3 regions of the Monashia sp. NPDC004114 genome follow, and region 1 is predicted to be linked to each of the others. Evidence: riboswitches for the same ligand, from Rfam matches in the RefSeq annotation. Region 1 holds a riboswitch; each other region holds the start of a gene.
The links. A riboswitch is a leader RNA that binds a small molecule or an ion and turns the genes downstream of it on or off. The one in region 1 is predicted to bind cyclic di-AMP.
Positions count from the first base shown of each region.

Region 1 (9,388 bases):
CAACGGTGTCGCCACGGACGTCCCGTCGTCGCCCGCCATCCCGACGTTCGACGACTCGGACCCGAACCGCTACTGGTCCGCGGACAACCCCGGGGCGTCCACGAAGGTTGCGGGCTCGGGCACGACCATGACCGTGGCCAAGACCGTCGACGGCGGCAACGAGCTGCAGGTCAAGGTCCAGTTCAAGTGACCGACAGGCACACCGCGTGACCGCGTGGGCCCCCGGAAGACCCCTCCTTCCGGGGGCCCACGCACGCCCGCTGCGTATGCCGTCCGGTCCCTCGGCGGCATACCGGGCCTTCGCCACGGCTCGCGTCCCAAACCTTGTGACTCTTAACGTCGCTGCAACACGCATGCGGCAGGATCGACATATGAACCGTCAGGAAGAGTTCGTGCTCCGGACCATCGAGGAGCGCGACATCCGCTTCGTCCGCCTCTGGTTCACCGATGTGCTGGGCACTCTGAAGTCAGTGGCGGTCGCGCCGGCCGAGCTCGAGGGCGCCTTCGCCGAGGGAATCGGCTTCGACGGCTCGGCCATCGAGGGCCTGACTCGCGTCTACGAGGCCGACATGCTGGCCAAGCCCGACCCCTCGACCTTCCAGATCCTGCCCTGGCGCGGTGACCCGCCGGGCACCGCGCGGATGTTCTGCGACCTGACCCTGCCCGACGGTTCACCGAGCTTCGCCGACCCCCGCCATGTCCTGCAGCGGGCGCTCGGCCGGGCCGCCGACCTCGGCTTCACCTTCTACACGCACCCGGAGATCGAGTTCTTCCTGCTGGAGCAGGAGCGCGGGCCTGACGGCCGCCCGGTCCCGGTCGACGACGCCGGGTACTTCGACCACGTTCCCCACGGCACGGGCCACGACTTCCGCCGTGCCGCGATCACCATGCTCGAGAACATGGGCATCTCGGTGGAGTTCAGCCACCACGAGGGCGCACCCGGCCAGAACGAGATCGACCTGCGCTACGCGGACGCACTGTCGACCGCGGACAACATCATGACCTTCCGGACAGTCGTCAAGGAGGTCGCCCTGACCCAGGGCATCTACGCGACGTTCATGCCGAAGCCGTTCTCGGAGCACCCGGGCTCGGGCATGCACACCCACCTGTCGCTCTTCGAGGGCGACGCCAACGCCTTCTACGAGGCCGGCGCGCCCTACCAGCTGAGCAAGGTCGGGCGGCAGTTCATCGCCGGGCTGCTCCTCCACGGCGCCGAGATCACGGCGGTGACCAACCAGTGGGTCAACTCCTACAAGCGACTGTGGGGCGGCGGAGAGGCACCCGCGCACCTGACCTGGGGCCACAACAACCGCTCCGCGCTCGTGCGGGTGCCCATGCACAAGCCGAACAAGGGGCAGTCGACCCGCATCGAGGTGCGGTCGCTGGACGCCGCGTGCAACCCGTACCTCGCCTTCGCGGTGCTGCTCGGGGCGGGACTGAAGGGGATCGAGGAGGGGTACGACCTGCCGCCGGAGGCCGAGGACGACGTCTGGAGCCTCACCGACTCCGAGCGGCGCGCGATGGGCATCAAGCCGCTGCCCGCCTCGCTCGACCGGGCACTCGAGGCGATGGAGCAGAGCGACCTCGTCGCCGAGGTGCTCGGCGAGCATGTCTTCGACTTCTTCCTGCGCAACAAGAGACAGGAGTGGCTGGACTACCGTCACGAGATCAGCCAGTTCGAGCTCAACCGCTACCTGCCCCGCCTCTGACGCAACGTGTCATCTCGCACCACGACGACCGAGGGCCAGCTCGCACGGCTCGGCTTCGCCGACCCCGCACGCGCGGCGGCACTGCTCGACGACCCGACGCTCCTGCCCTTCCGCGCGACCGCGCCGGACGGCCGACTGGACGCCCTCCTCGCGACTCTCGGCGACAGCGCGGACCCTGACCAGGCACTCCTCGGGCTGGTCCGAGTGGCGGAGTCCCTTGCAGCCAAAGGCGATCCGGCGGACTGGGGCATCACTGCGCTTGCGTCGGAGCTGGCCAGCGATGGCGTCGGCAGGGATCGAGTCGCGCATGTCCTCGGGGCCTCCGGCGCGCTGGTCGACGAGCTCGTCCGGCACCCGGAGCACTGGCTGGACACGGCGCGGGCCACACGGCATACCGGGGACGAGGTGCGCGAGGAGCTGGTGCGTGCCGTCACGGAGGAGCGCGGTGACCGCACGGCCGTCGACGCACTCCGGGTCGCCTACAAGCGTGGCCTGCTGCGCATCGCCGCCCTCGACCTGACCTCGACCGACCCGCTCGCCGAGATGCCCGTCGTCGGCGAGGCTCTCGCTGAGCTCGCGGAGGCGGCCCTCGAGGCGGCCCTGGCCATCGCGCGGGAGGAGTACGGCGACGGCCACGAGGCGTGCCGGCTCGCGATCATCGGCATGGGCAAGACGGGCGGCGGCGAGCTCAACTACGTCAGCGACGTCGACGTGATCTTCGTCGCCGAGCCCGCCGAGGGGTTCGACGAGGACACCGCCCTGCGTGTCGGCACGGCGCTCGCCACAGCGACGATGCGCGCCTGCTCGACCCCGACCCCCGAGGGCAGTCTCTGGCCGGTCGACGCGGCCCTGCGTCCGGAAGGCAAGCAGGGGCCCCTCGTGCGCACCATCAGCAGCCACAAGGCCTACTACGAGCGGTGGGCAAAGACGTGGGAGTTCCAGGCGCTGCTCAAGGCCTGGGTCTCCGCGGGGGACAAGGAGATCGGGCTGCGCTACAAGGCCGAGATCTCGCCGATGGTGTGGGAGGCCGCCAACCGCGAGAACTTCGTCGAGGACGTCCAGGCGATGCGGCGCCGTGTCGAGCAGAACGTGCCCGCCAACGAGGCCGCCCGTCAGCTCAAGCTCGGACCCGGCGGCCTCCGGGATGTCGAGTTCAGCGTCCAGCTGCTCCAGCTGGTCCACGGACGCACGGACACCAGCCTGCGCTCGGCCACGACGCTCGAGGCCCTCGGCGCCCTCGCCAAGGGCGGCTACGTCGGGCGCGAGGACGCCGCGACCCTCGACCGTGCCTATCGCCACCTGAGGTGCCTCGAGCACCGGATCCAGCTCCACCGGCTCCGTCGGACCCACCTCATGCCGGTGACCGAGGCCGACCTGCGTCGCCTCGGCCGGTCGATGGGACATCGGACACACCCGGAGCAGGCCGTGGTCGCCGACCGCATGGCCTCCGCCCGGGAGGTCCGCCGGCTCCACGAGCGGCTCTTCTACCGTCCGCTCCTCGCGGCGGCGGCGAAGCTGAGCCCGACCGAGGCCCGACTGAGCCCCGAGGCCGCCCGCGCGCGCCTGCTCGCGCTGGGCTTCCGTGACCCGGCGGGCGCCATGCGGCATATCGAGGCGCTCACCACCGGTGTGAGCCGCCGGGCGGCGATCCAGCGGACGTTGCTGCCCGTCATGCTCGGCTGGTTCGCGGACGAGGCCGACCCGGACGCCGGCCTGCTCTCCTTCCGTCGCGTGTCCGACGAGCTGGGCACGACCCACTGGTACCTCAAGATGCTGCGCGACGAAGGCCGGGCCGCTGAGCGCCTTGCACACTGCCTCGCTCGCAGCCGGTACGTCGCCGACCTGCTGGTGCGCTCACCCGAGAGCGTGTCGATCCTCGGCGACTCGGGCGGCCTCACCCCGAGAAGTCGCGAGGCGCTGACGACGACGATGCAGTCGGCCGCACGACGGCGCGAGACGGCGGCCGACGCGGTCGCCGCGGTCCGGGCGATCCGGCGTCACGAGCTCCTGCGCATCGCGATGGCCGACCTGGTCGGAACGATCGACCTCCGGGGCGTCGGGGACGCGCTGACCGACCTGACGGCGGCGACGATCCAGGTCGCGCTCGACGCGACGGTGGCTGAGGCGGAGCGCCGTGACGGGCGGCCGCTTGCGGGCGACATCCTCGTCGTGGCCATGGGCAGCTTCGGTGGCCGAGAGCTCGGCTACGCCTCCGACGCCGACGTGATGTTCGTGCACCGTCCCCACGAGGGAGCTCAGGACAAGGACGTCCAGACCCGCGCCACCTCGATCGTCCAGGAGCTGCGCAAGCTGCTCGCAGGCACTGGGCCCGACCCGGCGCTCGGCATCGACGCGGACCTGCGCCCGGAGGGCAAGAACGGTCCTCTCGTGCGCAGCCTCGACTCCTACCGGACGTACTACGAGCGGTGGGCCCTGACGTGGGAGTTCCAGGCACTGCTGCGGGCGACCCCGATCGCTGGACCCGAGTCGCTCGCCGCGCGGTTCCGGGAGCTCATCGACCCGTTGCGGTGGCCTCCGCACGGGCTGGACGCCACACAGGTCCGCGAGATCCGCACGATGAAGGCACGGGTCGAGAGCGAGCGTCTGCCACGCGGCGCCGACCCGCGCACCCACCTCAAGCTCGGGACGGGAGGGCTCACCGATGTCGAGTGGACGGTCCAGCTGCAGCAGCTGCTGCACGCGCACCAGCGTCCGTCGCTCCGGGTGACGGGCACCATGGCCGCCCTGACGGCCATCGGTGACGAGGGCCTCATCGGAGCTGAGGACGTCAAGGCCCTGCGCGAGGCGTGGCGCCTCGGTGCACTCATGCGCAACGCCGGCGTGCTGTGGCGCGGGCGCCCCACCGACGTCGTGCCTGCGGACGTCCGCGACGCCGACGGCATCGGGCGCATCATGGGCCGCCCGGCAGGCGAAGCGGCCTCGCTGGGGGAGCTCTGGCTACGGGTCGCGCGTCGGTCTCGTCACGCGACCGATTTCAACTTTTACGACTCACCACCTCGGGGTAGCGTCGTCACGTGAATCCGAGTCAGGGGCACGACGGCAGTGCGCCCACCTACGCAGCCGTGCTTCGGGTTCCGCGGTACCTGCCGATCTTCGTGGCCAACGCGCTGTCCATGTGGGGCGACTACATCGCGCGCGTGACGATCGCTGCCGTCGTGTTCGAGCGCACCCGGTCACCGCTGGCGACGGCCACCACCCTGGCCGTGAGCCTCGTGCCCAGCTTCTTCGGCCGCAGCCTCGTCGGGCCGATCGTCGACCGGTTCCCGTACAAGTGGGTGCTCATCTGGTCCTACCTGCTGCGCGCCACCTGCGTGCTCGGCCTCATGGTCCTGGTCGTGGCCGACACCGGCCTGTGGAGCGTCTTCGTCGCTCTCTTCGCCCTGGAGCTCATCGGTGGCGCCGCGACGGCCTCGAACATGATCCTGCTCACCGACCTCTTCGAGGACCGGCGTCTCTACGCGCGCGCGGTCGGCCTCGGCGCGATGTCGGAGCAGTGCAACCAGGCGTTCGGGCTCGCCATCGGCGGAGGGCTGGTCGCCCTCCTCGGCCCCGAGGCCGGCCTGCTCTTCGACCTCGTGACCTTCGTGCTCGCCGCGATCGTCATCCTCGTGGTGGTCCAGCTGCGACCTGTCACCGGGCAGCGTGGCAAGGGCCTGCGCGGCTTCGCCCATGACCTGTTCACCGCCGCGGGTGATCTCGCACATCACCCCGTGCTCGCCCGGCTCGTGACCCTGAGTGCTGTCGCCAGCCTGGGGATCGCCGCTCCCGAGGCACTCGCGATCCCGATCGCGGGGGAGAACGGCTGGGGTGGGTGGGGTGGCGTCCTCATGGCCGCTCCGATCGCCGGCGCGGTCATCGGGATCGTGCTCATCGGCCGACCTGACGTGCAGCGCCAGAACCGGTCGATCGTCCCGCTCGCGCTCGCCATGCCGCTCCCGCTGCTCGCGACAGCGTTCCACCCGCCGATCATCGTCATCGCGGCGCTGTTCTTCGCGAGCGGGATGATGCAGGCGTTCATGGTGCCGCTACAGGCCACGTTCGCGCTCGTGACCGAGCCCGAGCTGCGCGGTCGCATCTTCAGCCTGGCCGGCTCCGTCTCGATTGCGGCCGCCGGTCTCTCGTTCCTGGCCGCCGGCTGGGTCGGGCAGCACACCAACCCCTACATCGGAGTCACGATCTGCGCAGCAGTGTGTCTCGCCCTCGTCGCCCTGCTGTCGGCCAGGTGGCCGCACCGCCGCGTGCTCACCGAGGTCGACCGTGCGTATGCGTCCTCCTCGCACGCCGCCTGACCGACGGGAAACTCCCAGCAGCCGCCAACGCAGGCGGAGACTGCCGGCAGAGTCTGCCGCTGCCCGGTGCCTTGCCGGGTGCGGTGCGCTGCGTCAGGAGCCGAGGATTCCCAGGGTCGCGTCGTCGCGACGCCCGTCGAAGTAATGGTCCAGGACGCTTGCGAAAAGGCTTGCCGTGTCAGGGTTTTCGGCCGCCCGCTCGAAGAGTGTCATCGACGAGCGGAGCTTGACGGCGTCGATCGAGCCCAGCACTGACCTCGCGTCACGGGTTGTGAGCTGATCGACCGCACGTGCGCACTCCATGAGGCGTGGTCCGAGGACGGGGTGAGCGAGGTAGGCGCGTGCCTCGGGCAGGCCCGAGACGGCATACAGCTGGGAGGTGGGGCTCTGCCCGAGCCCGGCAACCTGGGGAAAGACGTACCACATCCAGTGGCTCCGCTTGCTCCCGGCGCGGAGCTCGGTGAGGGCCCGAGCGTAGGTGCCCCCACGGTCCTGCGCGGAGACGAACCGAGCCAGGTCGAACGGGTCATCGGTCACGATTTGTCCAGTACACCATCAGGCCCATTCTGCGCACATCAAACACACAGATTTCCATATTCCGAGATCGTGTTGGTTACCGTCGACGGCGCAGTAGCTCGCCCGGGTCCTTCGGGCGAAACACCGGTACGCCAAATCCTGCCCGCCGGTGGAGCACAGTCGATTCACCGGGGCAGGAGCGGGGGACCCACATGTGGGCCCGTCAGAGGACTGGTCCTTGGGGTGAAGCCGCGAGAGCGGCCGGGCATCTTCCGCCCGAACCCGACAGCTCACCTTACGGCTGAGCGTGCGGCTCCCAACCGTCTTCGTGTCACCGCGCTGCTGGCCGGATGCCGTCGTGAGAGACCTCCGTCGCTGGGACGCGCGTCGGGCGGGTATGAGACTACGGCCGGACCTGCCGAAGCACGGCGGACCGGTCCGATGACCCAGAACCGCGAGGTGAAGGAGCCGAGGACGATGAGTGTGACCAGCTTCCAGGACCTGCCACTGGCCGACCGCGACCGCGAGTGGGACGGAGCCGCCGCGGAGAAGCGCGTACGGAAGTGGGCAGGCGCCGCGGACAAGCCGAACGAGAAGTACCGGTCTGCCCACCTCTGGTACGACTCGGACAACAAGGACAACTTCACGGCATACAAGCTGCTCGTCTGCGACGTCGTGGGCGGACGCCTCGAGGCGGTGCCGCGCGGTGTCATGGCAGCCGCAGCCGTCATGCAAGGGTCGCGTGGTGGGGTCGACCTGCCCGACTCCGACCGGGACCGTGTCAAGAGCCACCTGGCGAAGTACTACGCCAAGATGGGCGAGGACGCGCCGTGGGAGCGCGACGACTGACTGCAAGGATTGCGCGCCGACGCAGCCCGGGTCGCCGCTGGGTGGGGTTGGGGCGCGGACTTCCTCCTCGAGGGCTCAGGCCGGGATCTTCGCCTCCGTCTCGAGAGCCCCCACCTCGACCACGTCGTCGGCGATCTGGTGCAGCTTGCGGTTCTGGCACTGGCTGGCCGTGCGGAGCCTGTCGAAGGCACGCTCGCGGGTGACCTTCTCCGTCGACATCACGATCCCGATGGCCGCACCGATGCTGCGGCTGGTCTCGAGCGCACGCTCGAGATGCATCGTCTTGTTCCGAAGCAGCTGGACCTGGTGCGCGAGCTGGTCGCGCTCGTCCTGCTCTGCGTCCCAGTCCCTACGCGGGCCTCTATGTCCTCCCATCGGTTCACCTCCGGGCGTCACATGCCACGCATAGCCGGGTCTAGACCGCGTCAGCAATCAACCCACACTACGCCGGCAGTCCGAGCCTCACCTGAGTGCTACCTCACGACCACCGCCAGCAACAACCAACGACCGTCCGGGTATGGCCCAGGCGGCGACGCCGTGAGGTCAAGCCAGCGCCTCCGGCGTGGCTGCACCAGTTGGAACCGCCCGCGTTGCCGAGATGGCAACGCGGGCGGCATACGCCTGCTTCGGGTCAGCCGTAGTCAGCCGCACTCAGCCGCACCACGGGCGGTGCCACTGGTGGACGAAGGCCTGCGCATAGAGCTGGAGGTACGCCCGGCGGTAGCTGCTCGACCCCGCCCACGTTCTCGCCTGGTCGGCGATGAGACATCGGTGCGCCACGGCAACCGGGTCGCTGCTTCCCGTGATGAGCTCAGACTGAGCGCGCTCCCAGATCATGACCCCGTCGTTCTGGCGGGCGACGGCGACCTCGCTGACGTCGGCGGGCCAGACCACGACGCCGGCCAGGAGCGCGACGACAGCGAGTCCCCGGACCACCGCCTGGTCGGTCAGCCTCGTGCGCTCGCGGGGGAGCACCAGGAAGACCGCGAGCAGCCCGGCCGCGCAGGCCCAGATCCACGGAGTGCCGCGGTAGGTCGCCCCGGGAAAACGGACGATCTCGTGCGACTGCGCCGAGACAGACAGGATCGCTGCGGCGGCGAGGCTCGACGTGCCAAGCGCAGCGGCCAGCAGCAGGAGTGGCTGGCGATCCTCGACCGCCGCGAGCGCCGGCCTCTGGCTCGCGCCGCGCAGGGCCACGACCAGCCCGAGGCCGAGGACCAGGCCCCACAGCCACCCGGTCCCGGTGAACGGCCACGGGTCGGGGAGCCCGCCGCTGACGTTGTGGAAGGCGTACGGCACGCCGGTGCCGGGAACGGCGTTGAGCAGCTGCAGCCCGAAGACCTTCGCGACCGGGCCCGAGAGGTCGACGGACAGACCGGGGTATACGTCGCGGACGTTGGCCCCGATGATCAGGCGAGTCGCGACGACAGCCGCAAGCCAACCTCCCGCCAGGAGCCCGATGATCAGGGCACGTGAACGGCGTCGCGCCGGCCCGATGCTCGCGACGAGGACGACGGCGAACGGGATGGCGGCCCAGTGCAGCTCATAGCTGAGCATCACCGCGATGCCGAGCACGAGGAGTCCGGCGCCCGCCAGGCTCCGCCCGAGCAGGCCCCAGCCGTCCCACCGGCGCAGCACCCACAGCGCCGCGGCGCCCACAAGGAACATCAGGACGATGCCGCCGATGCAGAGCACGACGAAGGTCGTCCATCCGTTGCGCCCGGGCGAGGTCGTCGTGATGCCGAGGACGAGCAACATGGTGAACACGAGCGTCATGCGGCTCTGGGTGCCTCGGTCGAGGGAGGCGCCGCCCCGGCGCTTCAGCTGCCGCACCAGCAGGACGAAGGAGCCGACGACGGCGGCGAGCAGGACGCCCTTGATGAGCCCATGGACGACGAACAGCGGCAGTCCGGACGCGAAGGTGAACTGCATCCCGAGCAGGTACGTCACGTGCTGCTCGAGAGCGCCGACTGGCGCGATCCGGCCGGCTTCCAGCCGCCACTG
Region 1 covers NZ_JBSGGK010000002.1:286,176-295,563, reverse strand. Annotated here, with positions in the region: gene ACWEOW_RS04145 (immune inhibitor A domain-containing protein) at 1-190, shown strand, start outside; gene glnA (type I glutamate--ammonia ligase) at 372-1,709, shown strand; gene ACWEOW_RS04135 (bifunctional [glutamine synthetase] adenylyltransferase/[glutamine synthetase]-adenylyl-L-tyrosine phosphorylase) at 1,716-4,748, shown strand; gene ACWEOW_RS04130 (MFS transporter) at 4,745-6,019, shown strand; gene ACWEOW_RS04125 (DUF1810 domain-containing protein) at 6,113-6,556, opposite strand; cyclic di-AMP (ydaO/yuaA leader) riboswitch at 6,704-6,852, shown strand; gene ACWEOW_RS04120 (hypothetical protein) at 7,013-7,384, shown strand; gene ACWEOW_RS04115 (ANTAR domain-containing protein) at 7,460-7,759, opposite strand; gene ACWEOW_RS04110 (hypothetical protein) at 8,036-9,388, opposite strand, start outside.

Region 2 (9,388 bases), on a different contig from region 1:
TACGACGAGTGGTTCGTGACGAGGCTGCTCGTCGACGAGAACCGCGTGCAGGGCGTTGTCGCGATCGAGCTCGCGACCGGCCGGATCCAGGCCATCACGGCCAAGGCGGTCGTGCTCGCGGGCGGTGGCTGCGGGCGTGTCTTCCCGTTCACGACGAACGCCAACATCAGCACCGGCGACTCGATGGCCCTGGCCTGGCGCGCGGGGGCGCCGCTGAAGGACATGGAGTTCGTGCAGTACCACCCCACTGGCCTGCCGTTCACCGGCATCCTCATCACCGAGGCCGCACGCGCCGAGGGCGGGTGGCTGCTCAACAAGGACGGCTACCGCTACCTGCAGGACTACGACCTCGGCACTCCCGAACCGACCCCGGTCCTGCGCAGCATGGAGCTCGGCCCCCGGGACCGGCTCTCGCAGGCCTTCGTGCACGAGCAGGAGAAGGGGCGGACGCTCGACACGGAGTACGGCCCGGTCGTGCACCTCGACCTGCGCCACCTCGGGGAGCGTCTCATCGACGCGAAGCTGCCGTTCGTGCGTGAGCTCTGCCTTCGCTACGAGAACATCGACCCGGTGCGGGAGCTCGTGCCTGTCAGGCCGGTCGTCCACTACATGATGGGCGGCGTCCACACGGATCCCACCGGGGCGACGCCCGTCGCCGGCCTGTATGCCGCTGGGGAGACGGCGTGCGTCAGCATCAACGGGGCGAACCGGCTGGGCTCCAACTCGCTTCCCGAGTGCCTGGTCTTCGGCGCGCGGGCGGGCCGGGCCGCCGCCGAGTATGCCGTGAGCGCTCAGGACCCGGGCACGAGCATCGTCGCGCAGGCGCGCGACGAGGAGCGCCGCCTCACCGACCTGCGTGGCCGCGACGGGGCAGGGAGCTCGGACGGGCTTCCTGGCGGACGGGGCTCCAATGCAGGGTCCATCGCGCAGCTGCGGACCGCGATGCAGGAGGTCATGGAGGAGAGCGCCGGGATCTTCCGCAACGAGCAGTCTCTGGCCGCAGGGGCGGCCAGTCTGCGAGCGCTGCACGAGCGGGCGGGGCGGATGGCCCTCGACGACCACAGCACCGCGTTCAACACCGAGATCGTGGCGGCCCTGGAGCTGGAGAACATGCTCGACCTGGCGGAAGCCATCGTCGCAAGTGCCTTGCAGCGCAAGGAATCTCGTGGTGCGCACCAGCGCCTCGACTTCCCCGCACGCGACGACGAGAAGTACCTCGCCCACACGCTGATCCACCGCGACCCGGCGGGGGAGCACCGCACCGAGCTGCTCCCGGTCACGATCACGTCCTGGCCGCCGGGGGAGCGGGTGTACGGGAGGAAGGGCCATGGCTGACACGATCACGCTGCAGGTCGCGCGGTACCGGCCGGAGCAGGAGGCCGAGCCGACTGTCGAGGAGTTCGAGGTGCCGCTGCGCCGGGACTGGGCGGTCCTCGACGGGCTGAACCACATCAAGGACACCCAGGACGGCAGCCTGTCGTATCGCTGGTCGTGCCGGATGGGGATCTGTGGCAGCTGCGGGATGACGGTGAACGGGGAGCCGAGGCTGACCTGCGCCACCTTCCTCGTCGACTACGCCCCGGGCCCGGTGAGGGTCGAGCCGCTGGCGAACTTTCCGGTGGTCCGGGACCTCGTCGTCGATATCGGCGACTTCATGCGCAAGCTCCCGGCGGTGAGTCCGTGGATCATCCGCGACGAGGAGAAGCCCGTCAGCGAGGGCGAGTACCTCCAAACGCCCCGCCAGCATGAGGAGTTCGCACAGTTCAGCATGTGCATCAACTGCATGCTGTGCTACTCGGCGTGCCCCGTCTACGGGCTCGATCCGGAGTTCGTCGGCCCTGCGGCGATCGCCCTGGCGCAGCGCTACAACCTCGACTCACGCGACGAGGGCGCGGACGTCCGGATGGACCTGCTCATCCACCCCGAGGGGATCTGGGGCTGCACGTTCGTCGGCGAGTGCACCCGCGCCTGCCCGAAGGGAGTTGACCCTGCTGGCGCGATCCAGCGCTACAAGCTCACGGCGGCACTGCAGTCGCTGCGGTCCTTCGTGCTCCCGCGGGGCCCGCGATGACCCGCGAACCCAGCCCTCCGGCATACGAACCCACGCAGGCGGACGCCCGGGGCGCGACGGACGGGCCGGCGGCATACCGTCCGCACGTGGGCAAGCTCTGGTGGATCGGACGGTGGAGCTACACGTTCTTCGTGCTGCGGGAGATCAGCGCCGTCTTCGTCGCCTGGTCGGTCGTCTTCATGCTGCTGCTCCTGCGGGCCGTGGGGCAGGGCGAGGCGCAGTACCGCGCGTTCCTCGACTGGGCCGGCACCCCGTGGGTGGTCGTGCTCAACGTCATCACTGTCGCGTTCCTGCTGCTGCACGCCGTGACGTGGTTCAACCTCACGCCCGCGGCGATGGTCGTCTGGCTGCGGGGCCGCAGGGTGCCGCCGGCGGCGATCGCCGGTGGGGCGTTCGCCGGCTGGGTCGTCGTGTCGGCGGTCGTCGTGTGGCTGGTGGTGACCCGATAGGTGGCCAGACGGACCGCGGAGCCCATCCTGTGGCTGCTGTTCAGCGCCGGCGGCGTCGTGTCGGCACTGTTCCTACCGGTGCTCATGGTGCTGTTCGCGCTCGCGATCCCGCTGGGCTGGCTCGCCGCGCCGCCGCATGGCCCGTTGCTCGCCCTGCTGGGCAACCCGCTGATCGCGATCGTCCTGTTTGCGGTGTTCGTCCTGTCACTGTTCCACTGGGCGCAGCGGTTCCGGTACACGCTGTTCGACGGGCTCGGCCTCAAGGCGCACCAGCGCCTCATCAACACCGTTGTGTACGCCCTCGCGGTGATCGGGTCGGTGTGGGCCGCCGTGGTGCTGGTGGGGGTCGTCACCGCCTGAGGCTCGGGTGCGGCCCCGGGGCGCGGTCTGGGGCTGAGGTCTGGGGCTGCCGTGGGGGGCCGTGCGGCTGCCGAGCCGCGCGGCGCAGCGCCAAGCGGCTTCGGCTAGCAGGGCCGTCGCTTACCGTAGGGGCATGACCGCGTACGACCGGACCGACCGGGTCTCCACCCCGCGATCCGGCGCGGGCACCGGTCGGGTCCCGCAGGCGGGCGACGCCGGTGACGGCGGTCGAGACGGGCAGCGGCTCGGCCCCTACCGTCTGGTCGAGGAGATCGGCGAAGGTGGCATGGGGGTCGTGCACCTCGCCCTCGACCCGAGGGGCCGCGCGGTCGCCATCAAGGTGCTGCGGTCTCATGTGGCCCACGACGCCGATGCGCGCAAACGCCTTGCGCGAGAGGTGGATACGCTCTCGCGCATCCGCGACCCACGGGTCGCCAGTGTCATCGACGCCGACGTGATGGGGCCGCGGCCGTACATCGTGACCCGGTACGTCCCCGGCCCTGCGCTCGACGAGGTCGTCGAGGAGCGCGGTCCGATGGCGCCGGCCGAGCTGGCGCAGCTGGCGCGGGGCATCGCCGAGGCGATCCGCGCGATCCACGCCTGCGGGGTCGTGCATCGGGACATCAAGCCCGGCAACGTCCTGCTCGAGGACGGGGAGCCGGTCCTCATCGACTTCGGCATCGCCCACCTCCAGGACGACGTGCGGCACACCGTCGGGGGCCTCGTCATGGGCACGCCGGGCTACCTGTCGCCGGAGCTGGTCGAGGGCGCCGAGATCACCGACGCCACCGACTGGTGGGGCTGGGCGGCGACCATCACCTACGCCGCCTCGGGGCGCCCGCCGTTCGGTCGCGCGCGCATGGACGCCGTGCTGACGCGCGTCCGCGCGGGTGACGTGGACCTCGACGGGGTCGACCCACGTCTGGTGCCGCTGCTGCGAGCGTCCTTGTCTCCCAACCCAGCCCGCCGACCGTATGCCAACCAGGTCATCGCTGCGATCGAGCAGTATGCGGCTGGGCGCGCTGCGACGGTCCCCAACCCGCCCTCGGGCGAATGGGACGGCCGGTCGACGCCGATCGCGCCGGGAGCGACGCAGGTCGTGCAGGAGCGCACGACCGCGCGCTACCCCGTGGTGCCCGAGGGACCGGACGATGCGCGATGGGCGCCACCGCCGACGGGACCGCGACAGGCCGACCCCAGCGATGCGGCATACCAACGGGGTTGGGATGACGAGCCTGAGGTCGACGAGCAGTGGGACGGAGCCGAGTCCTACGACGAGCGCTATGTGCGAGGCGGGCAGCCGCCTGCGGCGGAAGACTTCTGGCCGGACGAAGACCTGGACGAAGGCGAGCCAGACGACGGCGAAGTCGTTGCGCGCGAAGGCGATCCGCGGATCGGGATGCCGATGCGCACCGGGCTGCTGGGAGCCGCGGCGATCGCCTGGCTGGGCACCCTCATGGCGTGGCCCGGCATCGCCGTCGTGGCATTCGTGGTGTGGTCGGTGCTGGCGCGGGCGACGGACCGGTCGGTGACCGCGCTCGTCCTGAGGCGCTACAACTACGGCCGGCGTCGCAGCGACCTCCCCTACGCGGTCGTGGCCAGCCCGCTGCACCTGGTCGTGGGCGCGATCGCGACCGTCGTCGGACTTCTGCTGCCGCTCGGCGCTGCCCTCGCCGGTGTGTTCGCGACGGCGCTGCTGCTCGCCGGCACCAGGGGCGACGGGCTCGGCCCGGGCGCTCCGATCACGCTTGCGATCGGCGGGGCGCTGGGACTTGTCATGGCATGGTGGGGGCCGGGTGGGGCATCGCTGCGGCGCGGGTCCCGGTCGATCGCGCGGCGGGTCGTGCCGGTCGGGCTGCCGATGCAGATCGCCGCCGCGGCGCTCTTCAGCTTCGGCATCGTGGCCGCCGTGCTCGCCCTCAACCATGGCGCTGCGTTGCTCTGGAATCCGTTGGGCAGCAACCCTTTTGGGGGTTGAGCTCGGGATGGCCGGAACAGCTCCTCCGGTCTATAGCAGAACACAGGTAAAGCACAGGTCAAGTCCAGGTCACAAAACGATCTCGGATGTGCTTGTGTCGGGGGGCTTGCTCACGTACCGTCAGTGCCACGGCGGCTACCGACTCTAGGGCCGGGAACGGGGTTGTGACATTTCATTTCCCCGGGCCGCTTCGTCGCGTCCGGCTCCACACGGCACGTCGCACAATTTCAGATGGAACCCAGAAATCCGGTCCCTGAGCGCGCCGAGCCTCGCCAGCCAGGGACGTCGCCCGCAACCGCGGGCCGGGCGAGGACGGGGGACCCAGTGCGGCCGGTGAGTGATGCCAAGAGGACGAGATCCGGCCTGGGGGTGAAGTCGCGAGAGCGGCGGGGCACCTGACGCCCTAACCCGACAGCTAACCCCGCAGGCGCCGTCAGGAAGGATCACCCATGCAGTACCTGTCCAAGCACGCTGCCGCCAAACGGATCAAGGTGAAGCAGCGCCTTGCTGGAGTCGGAATCGCAGGTGCCGCCACCGTCGTGGCGGGCGTCGCCACTGGAGGAGCGGCCAAGGCCTCGACGGTCTGGGACCGTGTTGCCGCGTGCGAGTCCGGCGGCAACTGGCACATCAACACCGGCAACGGCTACTACGGCGGCTTGCAGTTCTCGTCGTCGACCTGGCGTGGCTACGGCGGGGGTGCATACGCATCGCGTGCGGACCTCGCCACGAAGGCGCAGCAGATCGCGGTGGCGCAGCGTGTCCTTGCATCGCAGGGCCCCGGCGCGTGGCCGGTGTGCTCGGTCCGGGCCGGCCTCACCCGGTCCGGCGGCGGTGCGACGTCCGGTGGCCTGCCCGCGGCCGGCTCGTCCTCCCGCTCGACGGAGCGGACGACCAAGCAGTGGACCAGCAGCAAGAAGAAGGTGACCAAGAAGAAGAGCTATGCCGCCACGGGGAGCTCGCAGCGCACCTACCCGGTGGCTGCCAGCGGCTCCAAGATCACCGTGCGCAAGGGCGACACGCTGTCCAAGCTCGCCGTCAAGCACGACGTCGACGGTGGCTGGAAGGAGATCTACGCGGCGAACCGCGACAAGATCGACAACCCCAACCTGATCTTCGTCGGCCAGGTCATCCGCATGCCCCGGTAGGGCGTGGCAGACTGAGCCGGACGGCCTCGCGCGACCAACCCCTGGGTCCCGCGGGGCCGTCCTTCTTTTCCGTATGCCGTGTCGCTCCGTTACGCTTTCGCCCGTCCCGAGCACTCGCCGACCCGACGGTGGGGGAGCCGCTCCGGGGGTGCTGGCGTGGCGCAATCGGTAGCGCACCTGTCTTGTAAACAGGTGGTTAGGGGTTCGAGTCCCCTCGCCAGCTCCGAATTTGGTTGGTGCGTAAGCGAATTGGGCTGCCAGCCGCACCTGTTTCTGATCTGTCGTCTCAAACAGGTGGCTTGGGGTCGAAGGGGGCTCTGACCTGCGGGAACGTCGCTCGCCGGGCCGCCAGGGCCTGGGAGTTGTGTCTGCCTGTGTCCCTGGGACTGGGCGTCTAATCGGACACCGATCGCACGAACGCGCCGGGTTTGTGCGTCACGGCGGCGTGCTCGAGGCATCTGATCGCCGTCCGAGCTGGGGCCCGGATGCCCTCGCCGCGAGCCGGGGACTCTTCGGACATGCCGGGTGTTCAACCGGCCGGCTCCTCCCCGCGTGCGCGAGCCAACGACCGGTAGACCGGCGCGCGGACGGACTGGCTGGGTAGGTGACAAGGCACAGCACCCAGCTCTTGTTCGGAGCAAAGGGGTCACCCCTGTGACGAAAGACCTGAGCGGCGGCAAGAACCGCAAGAACCTGAAGAACTATCCTTCGCCTTGCCCGAGCAGGAGAAGTACCCGATTCCAGACATCGAGCATGCGCGGAACGCGTTGGCTCGGGTGGCACAGCACGGCACCGCGGCCGGGCAGAAGAAGGTCCGCGCGGCCGTGGTGAAGAAGTACGGGAACCTGAAGAAGGACGACTGAACGCAACCCGTTCGGCGGGTAGGACCAGCCCAACCGCTTCCGGATCGACGTACTCTCGAGCAGGCCTGAGTTCACCGCCCAACGTGTCGAGCTCACGATCACCCAGGTTGGATGGTTCGCGCACAAGCGGAACGCAAAGTTGTCCGGGTGCAAGGCGTGGGACCTAGGCGCGGTACTCGACTGGGCCGCCGACCGGGCCCACGCCAGGGTCCGGAGTATTGGCCTCCGGTGGGCCGTCTGCCTCTGGGAGGCTGTCCAGGCCGCCCGCCAGGTGCGAGGCTTGCTGGCGATCTCGGAGGACGTCGACGAGCGCTGCTCACCCCTTCGGCTCGGTCTGACGCGACTCCTGCCGGTACGTGTAAGCGGCGGCCCGAACCCTTTCGTCGCTCTCAAGACCTGCCCCGAGAGCTCCGCCCAGTGTCGCGAGAGAGCTGGTAAGCCACGCCAGCTTCATGTAGTCGTCGGGTCGCACAGCATGCCCGATGCCTTGCTCGAGCAGATGTGCAGGCACCAGAACCGGTGAGGTCAGGAGTGCGAGCAGGAAGAGCGCGGCGTACAGGAAGAACACACCCAGAACGACCGTTGCCGTGGTGGCCAGATTGGCGTCATGACTGCCAACCCCACCCGCGTCAGCGCCGACCCGCACCTCGGAATCATCCGGCCCGTGCCGCCACCCGCCCGGCGTTTATGCGCCGAGTGCGTGCAGCTTGGCACTCCGTGGGTGCACCTGCGCCAGTGCCTGACTTGTGGCCAGGTCGGCTGCTGCGACTCGTCACCGATGCGACACGCGCGCGCTCACGCCGCCACGACCGGCCACGTCATCGTGCGTTCGATCGAGCCGGGGGAGAAACTGGAGGTGGTGCTATGCCGACGAGCAGTTCGTCTGACCCCGAGCTCGCGGACCTGCCCGAGACTCCCGACACGACGGGCGCCTACCCGCCTGACCGACGAGCAGATCATGCTGCTCTCGCGGTACGGCGAGCGGAAAGCGTTGACCAAGGGCACCACGCTGTTCCGCGAGGGGGACCGCGACTGCGGCCTGTTCGTCGTGCTCGACGGCAGGGTCCAGGTTGTCCAGGAGGACAGCACCGAGGGAGAGATGCGAGTGATCGCCGTCCACGGCCGGGGTCGGTTCGTGGGCGATCTGTCCATGCTGACGGGCCAAGCTGTCTACGTCACCGCCATCGCCCACACCGACGTGGAGGTCCTCGAAGTGGCCTACGACCGCCTCAAGGAGGCGGTCACCCAGGATCAGGCGCTCGGAGATCTGATACTGCGGGCCTTCATCCTCCGACGCGCCCTTCACGCCGACCTCGGCGTCGGCCTTCGGATCATCGGTTCCCGCTACTCATCCGACACCCGCCGGCTGAGGGACTTCGCGAGCCGCAATCGCATCCCGTGCCGCTGGGAGGACGTGGAGGAGGATCCCGAGGCAGAGGCCACTTTGCGGGCGTTCGACATCTCACCCGACCAGACACCCGTCGTGATCTGGAAAGGGCAGACGGTCCTGCGAAACCCCAGCACCACTGAGCTGGCCGACCTCATCGGGCTACGAGCGGCGCCGAAGCGGGCGGCATACGACCTCGTCGTGGTCGGCGCAGGCCCGGGCGGCCTGGCCGCGGCGGTCTACGCCGCCTCCGAGGGGCTCTCGACGGTCGTACTGGACGCGCTCGCCACCGGCGGGCAGGCGGCTACGTCGTCCCAGATAGAGAACTACCTGGGGTTCCCGGCCGGTATCACCGGCGCGGAGCTGGCCGACCGCGCCGTGGTGCAGGCCCGAAAGTTCGGCGCCGTCTTCAACATCCCCGGCGAGGCGACCTCCCTCACGCAGGCCGACGGCTATCACGTGGTGGGGTTGGCGGAGGGTGACGCCCTGATCGCACACGCTGTGCTCGTCGCCACGGGGTGCAATACCGACGTCTCGACATCCCCGGTATAGACCGCCTCGAGGGCAGCAGCGTCTACTACGCCGCCACGGAGTTCGAGGCCCGGCTGTGCCGACAGGACCCCGTCACCGTCGTGGGCGGTGGAAACTCCGCCGGCCAAGCGGCCTGCTTCCTGGCCCGGCAATCGCCCGTGGTCAACCTGGTTATCCGACACGACGACCTGGAGAGGGACATGTCCCGCTATCTGGCCGATCGTGTGGAGCATGCGCCACGCATCAGGATCTGGCGCAACAGCGAGGTGTGCGAGCTCATCGGGGATGAAGCTCTCGAAGAGGTGCTGCTGCACAATCTCCAGTCGGATGAGGAGCACCGCGTTGCGACGACAGCGTTGTTCGTGATGATCGGTGCAGCCCCCCGAACCAGCTGGCTCCTGGGAAAGATCCCGCTGGACGCCAAGGGCTTCATACTCACCGGGCCTGCCGCAGATTGCTCCGACGGCTCGTTCGAGACCCGCCGCCAGGGCGTGTTCGCCGTGGGCGACGTACGAAGTGGCTCGGTGAAGCGCGTCGCCTCCGCCGTCGGTGAGGGCTCGGTCGCGATCCGCCAAGTCCACGAGTTCCTGGAAGCCGAGGGCCG
Region 2 covers NZ_JBSGGK010000001.1:538,966-548,353, reverse strand. Annotated here, with positions in the region: gene frdA (fumarate reductase (quinol) flavoprotein subunit) at 1-1,335, shown strand, start outside; gene ACWEOW_RS02415 (succinate dehydrogenase/fumarate reductase iron-sulfur subunit) at 1,328-2,071, shown strand; gene ACWEOW_RS02410 (hypothetical protein) at 2,068-2,520, shown strand; gene frdD (fumarate reductase subunit FrdD) at 2,521-2,880, shown strand; gene ACWEOW_RS02400 (protein kinase domain-containing protein) at 3,014-4,858, shown strand; cyclic di-AMP (ydaO/yuaA leader) riboswitch at 5,172-5,282, shown strand; gene ACWEOW_RS02395 (transglycosylase family protein) at 5,308-6,003, shown strand; tRNA gene ACWEOW_RS02390 (tRNA-Thr) at 6,154-6,226, shown strand; partial or broken gene ACWEOW_RS02385 (DUF6582 domain-containing protein) at 6,705-6,866, shown strand; gene ACWEOW_RS02380 (hypothetical protein) at 7,183-7,512, opposite strand; partial or broken gene ACWEOW_RS02375 (FAD-dependent oxidoreductase) at 7,474-9,388, shown strand, end outside.
Region 2: linked by a shared signal. The riboswitch ahead of ACWEOW_RS02395 (transglycosylase family protein) and the one ahead of ACWEOW_RS04120 (hypothetical protein) in region 1 are both predicted to bind cyclic di-AMP.

Region 3 (9,388 bases), on a different contig from region 1:
GGTCGCCCTCTCGGCGTACGGGCCGACCCTGCTCGGGTCCATCGGAGCCGGCGCGGTCGCACCGATCATCGCGGTGTCGGCGCGCGGGCTGGGAGCCTCGGTCGGCCTCGCGGCCCTGCTCGTCGCGGCCCTGGGAGTGGGACAGCTGGTCGGCGACCTCCCGTCCGGGGCCCTCGCGGCCCGCATCGGCGAGCGCCGCGCCCTGCTCGTCGCGGCAGTGGTCGAGGCCGTCGGCATGCTCGTCGCGGCGCTGGCCGGGGGACTGGCGATGCTCTTCGCCGGCGTGCTCATCATCGGCCTGGCCGGGTCCCTCTTCGGCCTCGCCCGGCAGACCTACCTCACCGAGGCGGTCCCGGTCGCGATGCGGGCCCGTGCGCTGTCGACTCTCGGCGGCGTGAGCCGGATCGGCTCGTTCCTCGGCCCGTTCGCCGGGTCGTTCGTCGTGGCGCGGTGGGGGATCGAGGCGGCATACGTCGTGGGTGGTTTTGCGAGCATCGCGGCGTTCGTCCTCGTGCTCGTGGCACCCGACATCACGTCGGGTTCCCACCGGCTGCCCGTGGGGCAGACGCACCGCTCGGTCATGTCGGTCCTGCTCGAACACCGGCACGTCCTGCTCACGCTCGGGACCGGCGCCATGGCGGTGGCCGGGGCTCGCGCGATCAGGGAGGCCGTCGTGCCGCTGTGGGCCGAGTCGGTCGGGTTGTCACCCGCCCAGACGTCACTCGTCTTCGGCGTCGCCGGCGCTCTCGACATGGTGCTGTTCTACCCGTCCGGATGGCTCATGGACCGCTTCGGCCGAGTGGCCGCGGCGGTGCCGAGCATGGTCGTGCTGGGGGCCGGAATGCTCCTGCTGCCGCTCGCGACGACGCTGGTGGCGGTGACGGCGGTCGCCACCGTCCTCGGCATCGGCAACGGGCTCGGGGCGGGCCTGATCATGACGCTCGGAGCCGACGCGTCGCCGGTCCAGGGACGGTCCCAGTTCCTCGGGGGCTGGCGGCTCTTCGCCGACCTGGGAAGGGCGGCGGGGCCGCTGACGTTGTCAGCACTGACCGCCATCATGTCCCTCGGCGCTTCGTCGGTCGTCCTCGGCCTCGGAGCGTTCGTCGGGGCAGGGTGGCTGCGTGTGTGGGTCCCTCGGCACGACCCGACCCGGAGCCCCGTTGCGGGTGCTCCCTGACGCCTGACGATTCTGAGAAGGTATGACCGTGACGGACCTGATCGACACCACCGAGATGTATCTCCGGACGATCTACGAGCTCGAGGAGGAGGGCATCGTCCCGCTCCGGGCCCGGATCGCTGAGCGCCTCGGCCACTCCGGCCCCACGGTGTCGCAGACCGTGGCCCGGATGGAGCGTGACGGCCTCGTGGCCGTGTCGGGAGACCGCCACCTTGAGCTGTCCGACCACGGCCGGCTGCTCGCCACGCGGGTCATGCGCAAGCACCGGTTGGCCGAGCGGCTGCTCGTGGACGTCATCGGGCTCGAGTGGGAGTACGCCCACGACGAGGCCTGTCGCTGGGAGCACGTCATGTCCGAGAAGGTCGAGCGCAAGATCCTCGGCCTCATCGGCGAGGGCCTGGAGTCGCCCTACGGCAACCCGATCCCCGGACTCGAGGAGCTCGGCCTCCAGCAGGACGAGGACTTCCTCACGGGCCTCACTGCCCTGACCCTGGTGGTCACGGACCGGCCGGCGATCGTGACGATCCGCCGCATCGGCGAGCCGGTGCAGGTCGATCCGGAGGCGCTCGCACTGCTCACGAGCGCCGGGGTGGTGCCGGGCGCTCGGGTCGAGGTGGTCCGCGAGGGAGGCCGCGTCGTGGCCGTCCGGGAGGGCAGCGAGGCCGAGACGGCCGTGTCGCTGCCTGAGGACGTCGCGGTCCACGTCTACTGCCAGGCCGCCTGAGCGCGGGGCCGTGTGCCGGGCCGTCCGGGGGTGTATTCCCCGGGTCCTCGGTCCGTGGCGGTGTCGTCATGTTATGTCCGGATCACTGCGGGTGAATTGTGCCGTCCTGGGCTGTGTCGTCCGCATCAGTTCGTAAATCTTTTGACTTTGGTGAGCCACAGGGTGACAAGCCCTCCGGACTTGGGTACGGTGGGCGTCGCTTGCTCTCCCCGTCGGGCAAGTGTCTTGGGTCGAACCGCCTAGTCCTGCCATCGATCCGGGGCTCAGCACGAAACCGCATGGCAGGAGCGGGGGACCCACCTACCCGGGCGTCGTGAGACGTCCTTGGGGTGAAGCCCTCCAACGGACCAACCGGTCCGAGCGAAGGCCGGGCAGTACCTCCAGCCCGAACCCGACAGCTCACCTCGCAGGCGTCGAGAGGTCAAACGTGGCTCAGAACGTTCCCGGTCGCCACCGCGCACCCGGTCGATTCAACGCGATCTCCGAGCTCAAGATGATCGCCAAGGAGTCTGCTCAGCCCGCCGTGAAGGGTGCCGCGATCGTGGCGGCCTCGGGTGGCCTCGTCGCAACGTTCGCGAACCCTGCGAACGCAGCCGACGGTGCGAGCAGTGTCGTCGCAGCGCCCTCGGCCGTCGGTCCGCAGACCGGCACGTTGACGGCGTCGAATGCCTTGTCCTCCATCGGTTTTGCCAAGGTCAGCGTCAAGCCGGCCAACGTGAGGCCCGTCGTCATCGAGGACATCCAGGTCAAGCAGGCCCGCGCTGACGAGAAGGCCGCCAAGGTCGCCGCCGAGCGCCGCGCCGAAGCTGCTCGTGCGAGCCGCTCGACGGCCCGCACCGCCCTGTCCAACCCGACGCAGAGCGCTTCCGGCATCGTCGGGATCGCGCAGTCGCTCTTCGGCATCCCCTACGTCTACGGCGGCTCGAGCCCGTCGGGCTTCGACTGCTCCGGCTTCACGTCGTACGTCTACCGCCAGGCCGGCATCTCGATCCCCCGCACCGCCTCGCAGCAGCAGGCCGCCGCCACCCGGGTGAGCAACCCGCAGCCGGGCGACCTCGTCTTCTTCGGCTACCCGGCATACCACGTGGGCATCTACGTGAGCCCGGGCCGCATGATCGACGCGCAGCACTCCGGCACCACGATCGGCAACCACTCCATCTGGACGACGCCGTCCGGGTACGGCCGATTCTGATCTCCCCCTCCACATGCGCTCACGCCCTCACCGGGAACGGTGGGGGCGCAGTGCTTTTCGGGCCGGCGCGGTCCGGCGGCTCCCCAGCCGCCGTGGTTGACTGATCTGATGACCGACCAGCCTGCAGCCGAGTCCACGACACTCGTCGAGCTGGAGTTCTGGGCAGACCTCGTGTGCCCGTGGTCGTGGATCGCCAAGCGCCGCGTCGAGCACGCGATCGCCGCGTTCGAGCGCCCGCACGACGTCACGGTGCGGCTGCGCTCGTTCGAGCTCGACCCCGACCTGCCCGTGGGCGGCTCGGTGCCGGTGGCCGACCACCTCGGCGCCAAGCACGGCGGCGACGCGGACGCCGGGCGGCTGATGAACTCCCACGCGAGCGAGGTGGCGGTGGCCGACGACATCGTCTTCGACTGGGACCGGGCGGTCCGGGCCAACACGTTCGACGCGCACCGGCTGTGTGCACTCGCGGCCGAGCTGGGAGGTCCGCACCTTCGCTCCGCCGCGACCGAGCGGTTCCTCGCGGCGCACTTCCGCGAGGGGCTGCCCATCGACGACCACGAGGTGCTGCAGCGCCTTGGCGCCGAGTGCGGGCTCGACGAGCGGCGGGTTGCAGCGGTCCTGGCATCGGACGAGTACGCCGACGACGTGCGCACCGACGAGGAGGTCGCGCGGTCGATGGGCGTCACGGCGACACCGTTCGTCCTGGCCAACGGGTATGCCGCGCTGTCGGGTGCGCGCGCCACCGACGACTACCTCGCCCTGCTGCGAGGCGTCGCGACCCAGACGATCTAGCCTGCGGCCATTACACGGGCTCGCTCCGCTCGCCGGGTTCGGCGCGCCTTCACGTCACGCCTTCCCTCCTCGACTCGCTCGCTGGCGCTCGCTTCGCTCGTCAGTCCAGGCGCGACGCGCGCCGAACCACCTCAGGACAGCGTGTCGGCGGCCGGCCGCCCGAAGGTGACCCCGTCGTTGACGGGCGCGGAGGCGGCGTCGCGCAGCTGCCGGTCGGGCTGCGGCCCGAGGGCGTCGTTGACCATGGAGAAGGCCCGGCGCAGCGCGACGAAGAGCGTGATCGCGAAGATCTGCTGGTCGTCGAACCCGGCCTCGCGCAGCGGATCGAGGTCGGCGGCGGTCGTGTCGTTCGCGTCGCGGGCGACGGTGCGAGCCCACACCGCAAGGGCGCGGTCTGCGGGGTCGAGGGGCTCGTCCTCGTGGCGTAGCACCGCGCCGGCGACGTCCTCGCCGGCGGCCGTGGCCAGGCGGTTGCCCCACGCCAGCGAGCAGTAGGAGTCGCCGACCGTCGAGGCCATCGCGGCGATGAGGACGCCCCGCTGTCGGAACGTCAGGCCGCCGAGCTCGACCGCGTCGGCGACCAGGCCGAACAGCTTGTCGTGCGCGGTCGGCGAATGGGCCCACACCCGGGTGAGGTTCATGACGTAGCCGTGGTCGGTCACGTCGCTGTCGTAGGACGCCTGGATCTCGGGCGTGATCTCCGGCTCGGTGAGGAAGCCGTGGGCGATCGGGTCCTGTGCCATGTGCTCGCTCCGTCGGTATGCCGCTGTGGCCGCCTCATCGTCCCACGCCTGCCTCACAACACACCGGGTAGCCGTCAACCATGACGGTTGTTGCCGTCGTCGTTTGCGACTGCCCGGTGTGTTGCAGTGTGGTGCGGCGTGGTGCCGCGTGGTCCGGCGTGTTGTGGTGTGGGAGGGCGGGGCGCCGTCAGGCGTGGAACCGGAAGTGGCCTGACCGGGGGCGCCAGCCCGGGTCAGGGTCCTCGCCGACCCGGCCGTCGACGGCCTCGCGGATGAGATCTGCGTGACCGGTGTGGCGCCCGTACTCCTCGATCAGATCGAGGACGAGCCGGCGCAAGTTCGCGTGCCCCCGGTCATCGGAGGCGTGGACGACGTGGTCGAGCCCGCCGTCGGCCAGGGCCGCGGCCATCCGCGCCCGAGCGCGGTCGACCGCTCCGTCGTAGAGCTCGTAGAGCTGCTGCGGGGTGTCGTCCGCGGCCGACTCGAACTCCCAGTCGTTGGACCCGTCCCAGCCGAAGGCGTCCCACGGCGCTCCGAGCGGCTCGCCCGCCAGCTTGTGCGTGGTGGCGTAGTCCTCCATCGCGGCGAGGTGCTTGAGCAGGCCGCCGAGCGTCAACGTCGACGTGGCGAGGGTCGTGTTGAGGCCGGCCGAGTCGAGCCCGTCGGCCTTGAAGCGGAAGGTGGTCCGGAGCCGGTCGAGCGAGCCGATGAGCTGCTCGGCCTCGGTGGCTGCGACGGGCGGTTCCCACGGGATCTCGGTAGTGGTCATGACGCCACGCTAGGGCGTGTTCCGGACGGTCGGCGGCCTGAACCCCGCGGATCCGGCGGTTGCTTTGGCGCTCAGTCGTCCGTCGAGGTGACGATCGAGTCCTGGATGGGGATGGCATGGTCGACCTTGGTCAGCTCGAGGACCGCACGGATCGGGGCACGGGGTGGCACGACGAGGCGCAGGTCCTGCCGGCGCAGGCGCAGCCGGTCGGCCAGCCGGAAGATCATCTCGATCCCGGTGCTGTCGAGGTAGGTGGTGCCGCTGAGGTCGAGTACGACCAACGGTGTGTCGTCGGGGATGGCTCGGGTGACGGCATCCATCACGTCGGCGGCGTTCGACAGGTCGATCTCGCCGATGATCTGGACGAGGCGCGCGCCGACGACGTCGCGTGCCTCGACACTGGCCAGGTCGTTCATGTGCCCTCTCCGATCTGGACGCGGCGCCGCATCCTCACTTCGGTGCCTTCGGGTGCCTGCTCCACCTCGACCGAGTCCATCAGGGCCCGCATGAGCTGCAGGCCCCACCCGCCGCCTCGCCCGGCCGCCGGGCGCCAGCGGCCCGTGTCGCGCACGACCAGCTCGAGCGACCCGCCGTCGAGGCTGGCCGACACGTCCATGTCGCCGGGCTTGGGGCCGTAGGCGTGCTGGACGACGTTCGAGCACGCCTCGCTGCACGCCACCAGGATGTCGTTCACGTCGGATCCGGCGACGTCGAGCTCACGAAGCCATCGTCGTATGGCAACGCGCATGTGAGCGAGCATGCGCGCCTCGGCGGGGAGGTTGATGTGCAACGGACCGCCGATGGACGACTGTGGCCGCATCGCCACGAGGGCGACGTCGTCCGCGACGTGGTGCTGGTCGAGGATGGTCGAGAGCAGCCGGTCGCAGAGCGCGTCGAGGTCCGTCGCGTCCTGCACGTCGACGTCCTGCGGGGCAGCGGTGGGTTCGACCTCGCTGCGTAGGCGCGCCAGTCCCGCCCAGATGGATTTTCCGCGCCGTTCGACGAGGCCATCGGTGTACAGCAGCACCGTCGCGCCGGGGGGCAGGTCGTAGGTGGCCTCCAGATAGCTGGGGTCGGCCGTGACCCCGATCGGCGGCCCGAGGGCCCGTCTGAGGAAGGTGCTGCGCTTCGCGTCGAAGACGAGGGCAGGGGGGTGGCCGGCGTTCGTGTAACGGAGCTGACGGGTGGTCGGGTCGTAGAGGAGGTAGAGCAGCGTCGCCATCTCGGGCATCGGCAGCTGGCTGGCGAGCTGGTGCACGCCGCTCATGACCGACGCCGGCGCCGGGTCCTGGAGCGCATAGGCCCGCAGCGCCATCCGGAGCTGACCCATCGTTGCGGCCGCAGCCAGACCGTGGCCGGCCACGTCGCCGATGGCGAGGCCGATGAGACCCCCGGGCAGCTGCACGATGTCGTACCAGTCACCTCCGACCTGCACGTCTGCCGAGGCTGGGACGTACCTGGCCGCGAGGGCGACACCCGGCATACGGGGGATCCGCTCGGGAAGCAGGCTGCGCTGGAGGGTCTCGGCTATCTGGTGCTCGCGCTGCGCGCGGGCCTCCTCCTGGGTCAGCTGATGCTGTGCCTCGGACCGCTCCTTGATCTCACGCACCAGGAGCTCGTTGAGCGCGGACAGCTCGGCCGTGCGCTCGGTGACGCGCTGCTCCAGCTCTGCCGCTGCCACGGCGAGGTCTGCGGCGGCACGCATGCGCTGGCTGACCAGTGCAGCGAAGAGGAACGAGGTCAGGGCCACGCAGGCGTTGAACGCCTGGAGCGTGAACATCTCCTCCAGGAGAGTGCGCCCCGCGAACGGCCCGTGCTTGTGGGCGGCCGCCCAGGTCGCGACGAGCGAGGCGATGAGGGCGGCGGGGGCCGCGCCGCGCAGCTGGAGCCGCCACGAGGCCCAGCCGACGACGGGCAGGACGAGGAAGAGGATCGTCATATGCGACGTCGCCGCCCAGAGGCTCGCGCCTGTCGTGATGACCAGGATGGCTCCGGCCTCGAGCCAGGTCGACATGGTCCAGCGCTGCTCCTCCCAGAACAGCGGGATCGACAGCAGGAACGGCGCGACGACGAGGACGCCCATCGCGTCGCCGGTCCACCACACGGCGAAGGCGCTCGGCAGCGCGGAGGTGGCGATCCCGCCGGACACGGCCAGCGTGGCCGCCCCGACGGAGGCACTCACGAGCATGCTGACAAGGGCTCCGAGGAACACGATCGCCAAGGCGTCGCGCAGGGTGTCGAGCTGCCGCCGGAAGCCGACACGGTGCAGCAGCAGCACCGCGACCAGCGGGGCGGCGGTGTTGCCTCCGGCCGTGACGAGTGCCGCGAGGACACTCGTGCTGATCGGAAGGTTGATCGCGAAGGCAGCGACAGTCACTGCAGGCCAGAGCGACCGGCCGAAGATGAGGAAGGCGGCGACGGCGACCCCGGTAGGCGGCCACAGCGGCGTCACGTTCCGGTCGACGAGCGAGAGGTTGAGGCCCAGCCTGGCACCGAGGTAGTAGGCGGCCGCGACCAGGACCAGGAGCCGCAGGTATGCCGCCGGCGCTCGCGTCGTGGGGACGCCGGGGCTGCCCGGTGGCGGGGCGAGCAGGTGTGAGCGCAGGCGAGGCCGACCCGAGGTGTCCGACGTGCCGGCGTTCATCGCACCGGGCGAGCGCGCCTCGCACCACGCAGCATGGTCACAGCGTAGGTAATGCGGGTGTCGTGGGCCGAGGAATCGGGCGAGACGTGGCGTGGCGCGGTCCCTATTCTGAGCCGATGGACTTCGAGTTCGACGGAGACGTCTTCTTCTGGAAGGGGCCGTCACCGTTTCATTTCGTCGCGGTGCCGGATGCGGAGTCGGAACAGATCGAGGACCTCAAGGCTCTGGTGACCTACGGGTGGGGGGTCATCCCGGTGACGGCGCGCATCGGGTCGACGCAGTTCACCACGTCGCTCTTTCCCAAGGACGGGAGGTTTCTCGTGCCGGTGAAGGATGCCGTGCGGCGAGCCGAGCGACTCGAGCTCGACGACTCGGTCACGGTGCACCTGAGGATCGACGTCTGAGCGGTCTGGCTCTTCGGGCCCCGTGGCCTCAGCGCTGGAACCGCCATCTCGTCGCGCCATACGGCTCGGTGGTTGCGACCCCGACGACCTGGTGGAAGGTGAACCGGAAGAGGTGCCACGGCGCAGGCCCGGCGCTCGGTGCGCTGAACGGCGCGGTCAGGGCGTCCGCCTCGACCTGGGCCGGCCACCCGCCCTCGCGGAAGCATGCCGCGACCCGCTCGAGGGTCTCCGGGTCGTCGACGCGCGCGGCAACGCCGTCGAGCACGAGGTCGATCCCGGGGAGGCGAACCGAGATCGTGCACTCGGCACGCTCCGCGATGTCGCGGGCCTTGCGGGCGGACAGGTTGCTCGTGAAGTACAGGTCGCCGTCCAGCCACTGGGCGCCGATGCCTGCCGCGTGCGGCGTGCCGTCACGCCGTGACGTGCCGAGGAAGTAGGTGAAGTCGGGGGAGGCGAGCCCCGACATCGCCTCCTTGGCGCGGGCCCAGTCCAGCGGCGGGTCGCCGTAGCGGTCCAGGTTCGTGGTCTCCGAAGGGGGCATATCGGTCATGTCTGACCAGAGTAGTCCGGCGACCAGTTCCGAAACGGCTCCGAGCGGAACCGGCACGGAGGATCCTGGACCCATGGCGGACACGGATGCGCCCAGGAGCGTGGCTGTCCCGCTGACGGCGTTTGCGGTCGGGGCGGTCTTCGCCCTGCTGCTCGGGGTCTTCGGGAAGGTGCACAACCCGAAGCTCGACGGCGCCATCACGCTGGGATTCGGCAGCGTCATCGACATGAAGGTCGTGCTCACCAGCGTGATCGGGGTGCTTGTGCTGCTGCAGCTCCTCGGCGCTCTGCTCATGTACGGCAAGCTCGGGATCACGGCGCCGGGGTGGGTCGGCCCGACCCATCGCGTCATCGGGACCATCACCGTGGTCCTGGCGATCCTCGTGGCCTACGA
Region 3 covers NZ_JBSGGK010000015.1:1,580-10,967, reverse strand. Annotated here, with positions in the region: gene ACWEOW_RS17855 (MFS transporter) at 1-1,177, shown strand, start outside; gene ACWEOW_RS17850 (iron dependent repressor, metal binding and dimerization domain protein) at 1,206-1,901, shown strand; cyclic di-AMP (ydaO/yuaA leader) riboswitch at 2,165-2,326, shown strand; gene ACWEOW_RS17845 (C40 family peptidase) at 2,329-3,093, shown strand; gene ACWEOW_RS17840 (DsbA family oxidoreductase) at 3,202-3,885, shown strand; gene ACWEOW_RS17835 (carboxymuconolactone decarboxylase family protein) at 4,017-4,628, opposite strand; gene ACWEOW_RS17830 (mycothiol transferase) at 4,816-5,397, opposite strand; gene ACWEOW_RS17825 (STAS domain-containing protein) at 5,469-5,813, opposite strand; gene ACWEOW_RS17820 (SpoIIE family protein phosphatase) at 5,810-8,041, opposite strand; gene ACWEOW_RS17815 (DUF1905 domain-containing protein) at 8,158-8,445, shown strand; gene ACWEOW_RS17810 (pyridoxamine 5'-phosphate oxidase family protein) at 8,474-8,995, opposite strand; gene ACWEOW_RS17805 (DUF6529 family protein) at 9,069-9,388, shown strand, end outside.
Region 3: linked by a shared signal. The riboswitch ahead of ACWEOW_RS17845 (C40 family peptidase) and the one ahead of ACWEOW_RS04120 (hypothetical protein) in region 1 are both predicted to bind cyclic di-AMP.